Regions from separate parts of the Alloalcanivorax sp. C16-1 genome, predicted to be linked through region 1. Evidence: predicted binding sites of a transcription regulator. Region 1 holds the regulator's gene; the other holds the start of a gene.
What was found. Region 1 encodes LexA, which represses DNA repair genes until DNA is damaged. Its sites were predicted from a motif close to TACTGTNTANNTANACAGTA; they were not measured.
Positions count from the first base shown of each region.

Region 1 (4,931 bases):
GCCGCCCTCGCCGGGCACCCTTCAACGGCGGGCTGGCGGCGGGCGCCGGGCAAGTTATACTCGGAAGCGACACCGAGCCACTGGAGAAACATCGTGTCCGCACCCTATCGCAAGGTCCTGGTGGCCATCGACTGCAGCGACGAGTCCGCGGAAGTGCTGGCCCGCGCCGCCGGCGTGATCGCCGGCACCGAGGGCGAACTGCATCTGATCCATGTGATCGAGCCGCTGGCGCTGGCCTACGGCGCCGACGTGCCCATGGACGTGACCGACCTGCAGAGCGGCCTGGTCAAGCAGGCGCGGGAAACCGCCTGCAACTACGCGCGCCAATATCAGGTGCCCAAGGAACGGGTGCATGTGGAGCTGGGCTCCATCGAGAAGACCATCGTCGACAAGGCCGACGGCCTGGACGCCGATCTGATCGTGGTGGGCAGCCACACCCGCAGCGGCCTGGCCCTGCTGCTGGGCTCCACCGCCCGCGGCCTGGTGCCCGGCGCCCACTGCGACGTGCTGGCGGTGAAGATGGATCGCAAGAAGAAGGAATAGACCGGGCCGGCCGGTCAGGTGAGCTGGGCGTTGCCGGTGGTCCCCGGCGGGCGATGATTCCACCGGTACAGCAAATCCGCCAGGGCCCGGGCCTGGTCCCGCAATGAGGCCAGTTCCGCCTCGCTGTCCCGCTCGCCGGTGAACACCGGCACCTTGCGCAGGTCGGCGGCCAGGCCGGCGTCCGGGCTCTGCATGCGCCGCACCTCCACCGCCCAGCGGATCTGGTGCACCAGCATGTGAAAAAACGCCAATCGCGTGGCCAGGGTATAGGGCGTGTCGCGATCGTCGTCGAAATCATTGAAATCCAGCCTGGCCAGCACCGCTTCCCGGGCCGCGTCCGCCACCTGGATGGTGGCGCTGCGGGCGCGCCGCAGCAACAGTGAAAGAGTGCCGAACACCTCCCCCGGCGACACGTAATAAAGCACCGCGTGCGGCGGCGCATCGTCCAGTACCACCAGCTGGCCGCGCAGCAGAAAATACAGGCTGGACTCCACCTCCCCGGCGCGGATCACGGTGTCCCCGGGGGCCGCCTCGACCAGTTCGGTGCGCGCCAGCAACCGCGACCGCTGGGCCGGATCGTCCCGGGCCACCTCATTGAAAAACGGCACGCCGGCAAGCAGTGTCTCCACCCGTGACCGGTCCGTTTGCTGCCAGTTCGCCTGTCGCATCGGTTCCCTTCTCCCCCCTGATGGGCTCCATGGTACTTCCAAAAACACTGGACATATAATACTGTTCATATTATCAGTGTCCGAGACACTCCAGGAGAACGTTATGAGCAGCACGCTAACCGCACGCCAGCAACAGGTGCTGGACTGCATCCGCGACTCGCGGCTGGAAACCGGCATGGCCCCGACCCGGGCGGAAATCGCCGAGCGCATGGGCTTCCAGTCCAAGAACGCCGCCTCCGATCACCTGCGGGCGCTGGAACGCAAGGGTTACATCCGTCTGCACAGCGACCGCTCCCGCGGCATCCAGCTGCTGGAAGCGGCGCTGGAGCACGAGGACGAGCTGCCGGTGGTGGGCAGGGTGGCCGCCGGCACGCCCATCGAGGCCATCGAGAACGTGGAGCGCACCGTGCCGGTGCCCCAGGGCCTGTTCCGGCAGCGCCCCACCTACCTGCTCAAGGTGCAGGGCGACAGTATGATCGACGCCGGCATCTTCGACGGCGACCTGATCGCGGTGCGCAAAAGCCAGACCGCCCTGTCCGGCGAGATCGTGGTGGCGCGCATTGACGACGAGGTCACGGTGAAAACCCTTAAACTGAACAAGTCCAACGCCACCCTGCTGCCGGCCAACGAGGCCTACGAGCCGATCCGGGTGCCGGCGGACGAACTGATGATCGAAGGTGTTTTCGTGGGACTGATCCGTGATCCGAACCGTCACTAGAAAGATCGCCGCCGCCCTGTGCCTGGCCGGGTTGATGCTCGCCATGACGGTGTCGGCCGGCTGCCAGGGCGCCCGAGAAGAGGCCCGAATCCAGAGTACTGAAAGGTCAGTGGAGAGACCGATTATGTCGGACACCCGTTTGCTTGCCCCCTGTCCGTCGTCACCGAATTGCGTGTCCAGCCTGGCGGATGACGACCGCCATCGGGTGGCGCCCCTGCCCGGCGCCGGCACCCGTGCCGACAGCCTGGCGCTGCTCGACGCGGTGCTGGAGGACTGGCCCCGGGTCAGCCACCGGGCGGTGGGACCCGCCCGGGTGGAGGCCCGCTTCACCACCCGCATCCTGCGGTTCGTGGACGATGTGACCTTCTATGTGCACGAGGACGGCGTCATCGAAGTACGCTCCGCCTCGCGCATCGGCTATTGGGATCTGGGCGCCAACCGGCGTCGCGTGGAAGACCTGCGCGAGCAGCTGGAGGCCCGGCTGCAGCCCACGCCCCGCCCCGCTTCATGAGTATCACGGCAGGCACCCCGACCGCCCGCTGGGCGGACATCGGCGTCAATCTGGGCGACCGGCAGTTTCGCGATGACGGCGAGGCGGTGCTGGAGCGTGCCCGCCAGGCCGGCGTCGAGCTGATGCTGCTGACCGGCACCAGCGTGGCGGAGTCCCGGCAGGCCCTGGCTCTGTGCCGGGACTTTCCCGACCGGGGGCTGCTGGCCACCGCCGGCGTGCACCCGCACAACGCGCGCTGCTTCGACGATGACGCCCGGGCGGAACTGGCCGGGCTGCTGGACCAGCCGGAAGTGGCCGCCGCCGGGGAGATGGGCCTGGACTTCAACCGGGACTTTTCACCCCGCCCGGACCAGGAGAAAGCGTTCGAGAGCCAGCTGGCGCTGGCGGCGGACAAGCAGCTGCCGGTGTTTCTGCATCAGCGCGACGCCCATCCGCGCTTTCTGCCCCTGCTGCGCGCCTGGCGCGACCGGCTGCCCGCCGCCGTGGTGCACTGTTTCACCGACCAGCGCCGGCCGCTCTACGACTATCTGGACCTGGACTGCTACATCGGCATCACCGGCTGGGTGTGCGACGAGCGGCGCGGCAAGGACCTGGCCGCGCTGGTGCCGGACATTCCCGCCGACCGGCTGCTGGTGGAAACGGACGCGCCCTATCTGCTGCCCCGGGACCTGCCGGAGGCACCGGCGGTGAAACGCCGCAACGAGCCCTGCCATCTGCCCTGGATCGGCCGCCGGCTGGCGGCGCTGCGCGGTGAGGAGGAAGCGGAGCTGGCGGCCCGCACTCTGGCCAATACCTACCGTTTTTTGAACCTGCCAGCTCCGGATCGCGACTGAAGTCGCGATCCTTCTTCAGGCGCGGTCCGCCCGCCAGTTGAAGTCCACTTCCAGCGGCGGCGCCGGCTCGCCTTCCGGCTGGCCGGCCATTTCCGCATAGGGCGATTGGTGCAGCAGCACCGCCCGGTCGGTGGTCATGCGGCTGAGCACGTTGTTGGCGTGTTCCGGGCCGTTGAAACGCACGATCCGGCCTTGCTCGTCCACCACCTGGTACAGCACACCGTCGATTTCCACCTGCACGATGCAGATGGAAATCACCACCGAACGCAGAATCACCTTGTCGACATGGCGGTTGGTCAGTTTCTTGACCGTGATCTTTTCCATGGTCACTCCAAAAAAAGTCGCGCCCGCCGGATCAGGGATCGGCGAGCAGCGCGCTCACGTCCAGCAATCCGAACGGCCAGCCCAGCTCCCGGTCGCCCCGGCGCAGCACCGGGATGCGCTCGCCGTATTCGGCGATCAGCATATCGTCCTCGGCGATGTCCACGGCGTGAAGCCGGGCGTCCGGGCGCACCGTGCGCACCAGCTCCTCGGCCTGCTCGCAAAGATGGCAGCCGAGGGTGGTATAGAGGGTCAGTTGCGGGGCGTCAGTCCTGGGCATGACGGATCGCGAAGCAGTGGTGAATGGCGCCGCCGCGCCGGAAGTCCTCCGGCAGGCTCCAGGCGGTCAGGTCCTCCACCGCGTACCAGCGGCGCAGTCTCTCTTCCAGTTCGAAGCGGCGGTAGTTGCAGGAAAAATACAGCACGCCGCCGGGCTCCAGCCGTTTCATGATGCGGCGGATCAGCTCGCCGTGCTGGTCCTGGACCACGAAATCGTCCCGGTCCTTGTTGTTGGAGAAGGTGGGCGGGTCGCAGAACACGATATCGAACTGCTCGCGGCATTCCTCCAGCCAGCCCATGGCGTCCGCACGCACCGTGGGGTGGCGGTCGGTGGCGAAGCCGTTCAGGGCCAGGTTGCAGCCGGCCCAGTCCAGATAGCGCCGCGAGGTGTCCACGGTCACCGCCCGGCGGGCGCCGCCCACCAGGGCCTGCACGGTGGCGGCGCCGGTATAGGCGAACAGATTGAGAAAGCGTTTGCCGGCGCTTTCCTGGGCGATGCGCAGGCGCATGGGCCGGTGGTCCAGAAACAGGCCGGTGTCCAGGTACTCCTCCAGGTTCACCAGCAAGCGGGCCTGGCCCTCGCGGACCACCCGGAAGCGTCCCTGGGTGGCCTGCTTCTGGTACTGGTTGCGGCCTTTCTGGCGCTCGCGGGTGCGCAGATGCACCTGCTCGCGGTGCACGCCCAGGGCGGCGCGGGTGGCGCTCACCGCCCACTGGCGGCGCTGGGCGGCCTTGTCCGGATCCACCGTGGACGGCGCCTTGAACTCCTGCACCAGCACCTGATCGCCGTACACGTCCACCGCCACGTTGAATTCCGGCAGGTCCCGGTCATAGAGCCGGTAGGCCTGGATGTCCTCCCGGTCGATCCAGCGGCGCAGGTGCTTGCCGTTCTTGCGCAGTCGGTTGAACAGCGGCGAGGCCGGCTCCGGCAGCTCGAAACCGGGCGTGTCGCCCACCTGCAGCGGCGTCTGGGGCAGCGGCGCCCGGGGCCGGCTGAGGCGGATAAAGTTGGTGAGCGCGCCGTTGCGCACCTTCCATTGGGACTCCAGGTCCATGCC
Region 1 is NZ_JBKFTK010000002.1:500,918-505,848, reverse strand. Features, by position in the region: gene ACLD0W_RS09540 (universal stress protein) at 94-543, shown strand; gene ACLD0W_RS09535 (cyclic nucleotide-binding domain-containing protein) at 558-1,211, opposite strand; gene lexA (transcriptional repressor LexA) at 1,315-1,929, shown strand; gene ACLD0W_RS09525 (DUF1499 domain-containing protein) at 2,054-2,440, shown strand; gene ACLD0W_RS09520 (TatD family hydrolase) at 2,437-3,273, shown strand; gene ACLD0W_RS09515 (DUF6482 family protein) at 3,289-3,597, opposite strand; gene ACLD0W_RS09510 (glutaredoxin family protein) at 3,629-3,874, opposite strand; gene rlmKL (bifunctional 23S rRNA (guanine(2069)-N(7))-methyltransferase RlmK/23S rRNA (guanine(2445)-N(2))-methyltransferase RlmL) at 3,861-4,931, opposite strand, start outside.

Region 2 (4,931 bases), on a different contig from region 1:
GGGCCACCACGCGGCCGCCGTGGACGCCGGCCCCGGGGCCGATGTCGATCACATAGTCGGCGGTGCGGATGGCGTCCTCGTCGTGCTCCACCACCAGCACGGTATTGCCCAGATCGCGCAGTCGGGTCAGGGTATTGAGCAGTCGCTCATTGTCGCGCTGGTGCAGGCCGATGGAGGGTTCGTCGAGCACGTACATCACCCCGACCAGGCCGGCGCCGATCTGGCTGGCCAGCCGGATGCGCTGGGCCTCGCCGCCGGACAGGGTTTCGGCGCTGCGCTCCAGGGTCAGGTATTCCAGGCCCACGTTGACCAGGAACTGCAGCCGGTCGCGGATTTCCTTGAGGATCTTCTCGGCGATCTCGCCACGGCTGCCGCTCAGCTTGAGGTTGTCGAAGTGGGAGAACGCCTTGCCCACCGCCAGGCGCACCACCTCGGGGAGCGTGGTCTCATTGATATAGACATGGCGGGCCGCCTCGCGCAGCCGGGAGCCATCGCAGCTGGGGCAGGTGGAGGTGGACAGGTAACCGGCCAGCTCCTCGCGCACCGCCTCGGACTCGGTGTCCCGGTAGCGGCGCTCCATATTGGGCAGGATCCCCTCGAACGGGTGGTTGCGCTTGATGATGTCGCCGCGCTCGTTGAGGTAGCGGAACTCCACGTTGTCCTTGCCGGTGCCGTACAGAATCTTGCGGCGGGTGGCCTTGGGCAGCTTTTTGAACGGCTGGTCCATGTCGAAGTCCAGGCTCTGCGCCAGCGCATTGAGCATCTGGAAGTAGTAGACGTTGCGCCGGTCCCAGCCACGGATCGCCCCCTCCGCCAGGGACAGCTCGTCGCTGGTGATCACCTTGTCCTCGTCGAAGAACTGCTTCACCCCCAGGCCGTCACAGCTGGGGCAGGCACCGGCCGGGTTGTTGAACGAGAACAGGCGCGGCTCCAGTTCCGGGATCGAGTAGCCGCAATGGGGGCAGGCGAACTTGGCGGAGAAGGTGGTTTCCTCGCCGTCGCCGTCCATGGGCGCGATCACCGCGATGTCGTCGGCCAGATTCAGGGCGGTTTCGAAGGACTCCGCCAGGCGGTTCTGCAGGTCGCCACGGACCTTGAAGCGATCCACCACCACTTCGATGGTGTGCTTCTTGTTCTTGTCCAGGCTGGGAGCCTCGTCCAGATCGTGGATGCGACCGTTCACCCGGGCGCGGATAAAGCCCTGGGCGCGCAACTCGTCGAACAGGTTCAGATGCTCGCCTTTCTTCTCGCGGATCACCGGCGCCAGCAGCATCAGCTTGCTGCCTTCCTCCATGGCCAGCACCTGGTCGACCATCTGGCTGATGGTCTGGGCCGCCAGCGGGGCGCCATGCTCGGGACAGCGGGGCTCGCCCACCCGCGCGAACAGCAGCCGCAGATAGTCGTAAATCTCGGTGATGGTGCCCACCGTGGAACGCGGGTTGTGGCTGGTGGATTTCTGCTCGATGGAAATGGCCGGGCTGAGGCCCTCGATGTGGTCCACATCGGGCTTTTCCATCATCGACAGGAACTGCCGGGCGTAGGTGGACAGCGACTCCACATAACGGCGCTGGCCCTCGGCGTACAAAGTATCGAACGCCAGGGAGGATTTGCCGGACCCGGACAGCCCGGTGATCACCACCAGCTTGTCGCGGGGGATGTCGAGATCCACGTTTTTCAGGTTATGGGTGCGCGCGCCCCGAACCAGAATGGTATCCATGAGATGGCGAGCCCTCGGCTACTGTCAAAATGAACAGTGCAGTATAGGCGAAAGATCGTGAAGGGGAAAAGAAAGGTCGACGCTGCGGGAACGTCCGGCGGGGGGAACCGGACGGCGGGCCGGACAGCCCGTGATCAGAGGTTTTCCTGGGCCCAGTTCACCGCTTGCAGGCGATTGGAGGCGTTGATCTTTTTGAAAATGTTGTAAATGTGGGTCTTGATGGTGTGCGGGCTGAGGTTGAGCACCTTGGCGATCTCGGAATTCTTGGCGCCGGTGGCCATCACCTTGAGCACCTCGATCTCCCGGTCGGTCAGATTGACCTCGTTACGCGCGAACGTTTTGTTGAAGGCCCGGCTTTTGACCAGATATTGCTGCAAAACCTTGCGCGGGAACCAGAGCTCGCCCTTGAACATGGCCTTGATGCCCTTGGTCAGCAGATCCTGGGGGCAATCGTGCTGGAAGCCGCCGTTGACCATGGGCAGCCCGGCCAGCCGGGTCAGGTCGTCGTCATGGTCCACATTGAACACGCCGATGAGGATTTCGTTCTCGATGCGACGGTCCACATCCATCAGGCGGGTGATCACCTGGTTGACGTCCACGGAGTGAAAGTCCACCAGGAACAGGTTCTGTTCCACGCCGCCCACGTCGTGTTCGTCCACCTGATCCACGGATTTCACCGCCATGGCGGGGATCGAGGCTTTATCGAGAAATTCGGTCAGCAGCGCATTCTGCAGGTGCTGGCCACCCACTACATACACTCTTTGTGCAGTCAGATTGTTCATTCATTCGTCCATGACACAACCCGGAGAGCCCGGGGGGCTAAGAAGAAAAACTGAATCAAGTCATCAATTTATCACCGCTTTCACGGGGGTTCAATTTACTATCGACAGCGATTTGCACGTCACCCCGCCGTCCTGGAATCTGCTACACTTCCCGCCCATTTCTCGTAGCACCGACCCTCGACCATGACGGACGCTTCCCGGGCCGCCCTGCGGCGCACCGAACTGACCACCACCGGCTCCCTGGCGGCGATCTTCGCGCTGCGCATGTTCGGGCTGTTCATGATCCTTCCGGTTTTCGCGGTTTACGGCACCGGCCTGGAAGGCGCCACACCGCTGTTGATCGGCACCGCCATCGGCGCCTATGGCCTGATGCAGGCGATCCTGCAGATTCCCTTCGGCATGCTGTCCGACCGCTTCGGCCGCCGCCCGTTGCTGCTGGCTGGCCTGTTGCTGTTCGTCGCCGGCGGCGCGGTGGCGGCGCTCAGCGACACCATTTACGGGGTGATTATGGGTCGTGCCCTGCAGGGCGCCGGCGCCATCGCCAGCGTGATCATGGCGCTGATCGGTGATGTGGTCAGCGAGCGCCACCGCACCCGCGCCATGGCCCTGATCGGCATGTCGGTGGGCGCTTCCTTTATCCTGGCGCTGATTCTGGGGCCGGTGCTGGCCCATTGGCTGGGCCTGAGCGGTCTGTTCTGGCTTACCGTGGTGCTGGGCACCCTGGCCATGGGCGTGGCCTTCTCGGTGCCGTCGCCCCAGGTGCGCGCCAGTGAGCCTCTGCCGGCCCGGCTGCGTTTCCGCCGGGTGCTGGGGGATCGCAATCTGCGCCGCCTGGATCTGGGCATCATGGTGCTGCACCTGACCATGACCGCCTCGTTCGTGGTGCTGCCGCAGTTGCTCAAGCACCGCCTCGGGCTGGACCTGGACCAGCACAGCCTGCTGTATCTGGCGGTGCTGGTGAGCAGCTTTCTGGCCATGGTGCCGCTGATCATCGCCGCCGAGCGGCGTGGCGCCCTGCCGGTGAAGCGCGCCGCGGTGTGCCTGCTGATCGTCGCCGAGGTGCTGCTGGCCCTGGCCGGGCAGACCCTGTGGCACTTCGTGCTGGCCCTGTTCGTCTATTTCATGGCCTTCAACCTGCTGGAGGCCCTGTTGCCGTCCCTGGTGGGGCGGGCGGCGCCGGCCGGTACCCGGGGCACCGCCATGGGCGTCTATTCCACCAGCCAGTTCCTGGGCGTGTTCATCGGCGGCCAGTTGGGCGGCGCTCTCTATCAATGGGTGGGGGCCGAGGCGGTGTTTCTGGGCTGCGCCGGTCTGGCGGTGGTCTGGCTGCTGTATCTGTGGGGCATGGGCGAATTGCCCAAGCTGGATAACCGGGTGGTGCACCTGGGCCGTCAGCAGGACCCCACCCAGGCGGCCAGCCGGCTGCGCGCCATCCCCGGCGTGCTGGAGGCGGTGGTGGTGGCCGAGCAGCGGCTGGCCCTGCTCAAGGTCGATAACAGCGAGCTCGATGAACAGGCTCTGGAGGCCCTGGCCGGCGAGGTGCGGGAGCCGTCCTGACCGGGGGTTACTCCGGGCCGCGTAAAGCTGCACAATATCCGGTCTGCATACATAACCGCACCGGCGCGTCGCCGGTGGTCGTCCGAACGTAGGGAGCGAACAGCCATGGCACGAGGCGTCAATAAAGTCATTTTGATCGGCAATCTGGGCGCCGATCCGGAAACCCGGTTCATGCCCAGCGGCGGGGCCGTCACCAACATCCGCCTGGCCACCAGCGAAACCTGGAAGGATCGTCAGAGTGGCCAGATGCAGGAACGCACCGAATGGCACCGGGTGGTGTTCTTCAACAAACTGGGCGAGATCGCCGGTGAGTATTTGAAGAAGGGCTCCAAGGTGTACGTGGAAGGCTCCATCTGTACCCGCAAATGGCAGGGTCAGGACGGCCAGGACCGCTACACCACCGAAATCGTCGCCAACGAGATGCAGATGCTCGACGGTCGCGGTGGCGCCGGCGGCGGCGGCGACTACCAGGGTGGCGGCCAGGGCGGTTACGGCAACCAGGGCAACGACTACTACGACCAGAGCCCCGGCCAGGGCGGTGGTCAGCAGGGTGGCCAGCAGAAGGCGCCGGCCAATCAAGGCGGTGGGTTCAGCGGCCCGGCGGACGATTTCGACGACGATATTCCGTTCTAAATTCCGGGGGAAGTCATGCGGCGCTGGATAGCCCTGGGGGCGGTGTTCGTCATCAGTTTGTTGGTGTGCCTGGTGGCCTTGATGCCGGCGGCGGTGCTGGTGGATCGCCTGCCGGCTCTGCGTCCCGGCGGTGCCCCGCTGGTACTGTCCGGGGCCCGTGGCCCCTGGTGGGATGGCCAGGTGCGGGCGCGCTGGCGCAACCGTAACGGGGATCTGGCCTGGACACTGGACTGGCACGGTTT
Region 2 is NZ_JBKFTK010000006.1:74,633-79,563, reverse strand. Features, by position in the region: gene uvrA (excinuclease ABC subunit UvrA) at 1-1,717, opposite strand, end outside; gene ACLD0W_RS16515 (LuxR C-terminal-related transcriptional regulator) at 1,852-2,499, opposite strand; gene ACLD0W_RS16510 (MFS transporter) at 2,683-4,056, shown strand; gene ssb (single-stranded DNA-binding protein) at 4,162-4,689, shown strand; gene gspN (type II secretion system protein N) at 4,705-4,931, shown strand, end outside.
Region 2: a site for LexA is predicted at 1,737-1,756, ahead of uvrA (excinuclease ABC subunit UvrA). Genes of this name have one in related genera too.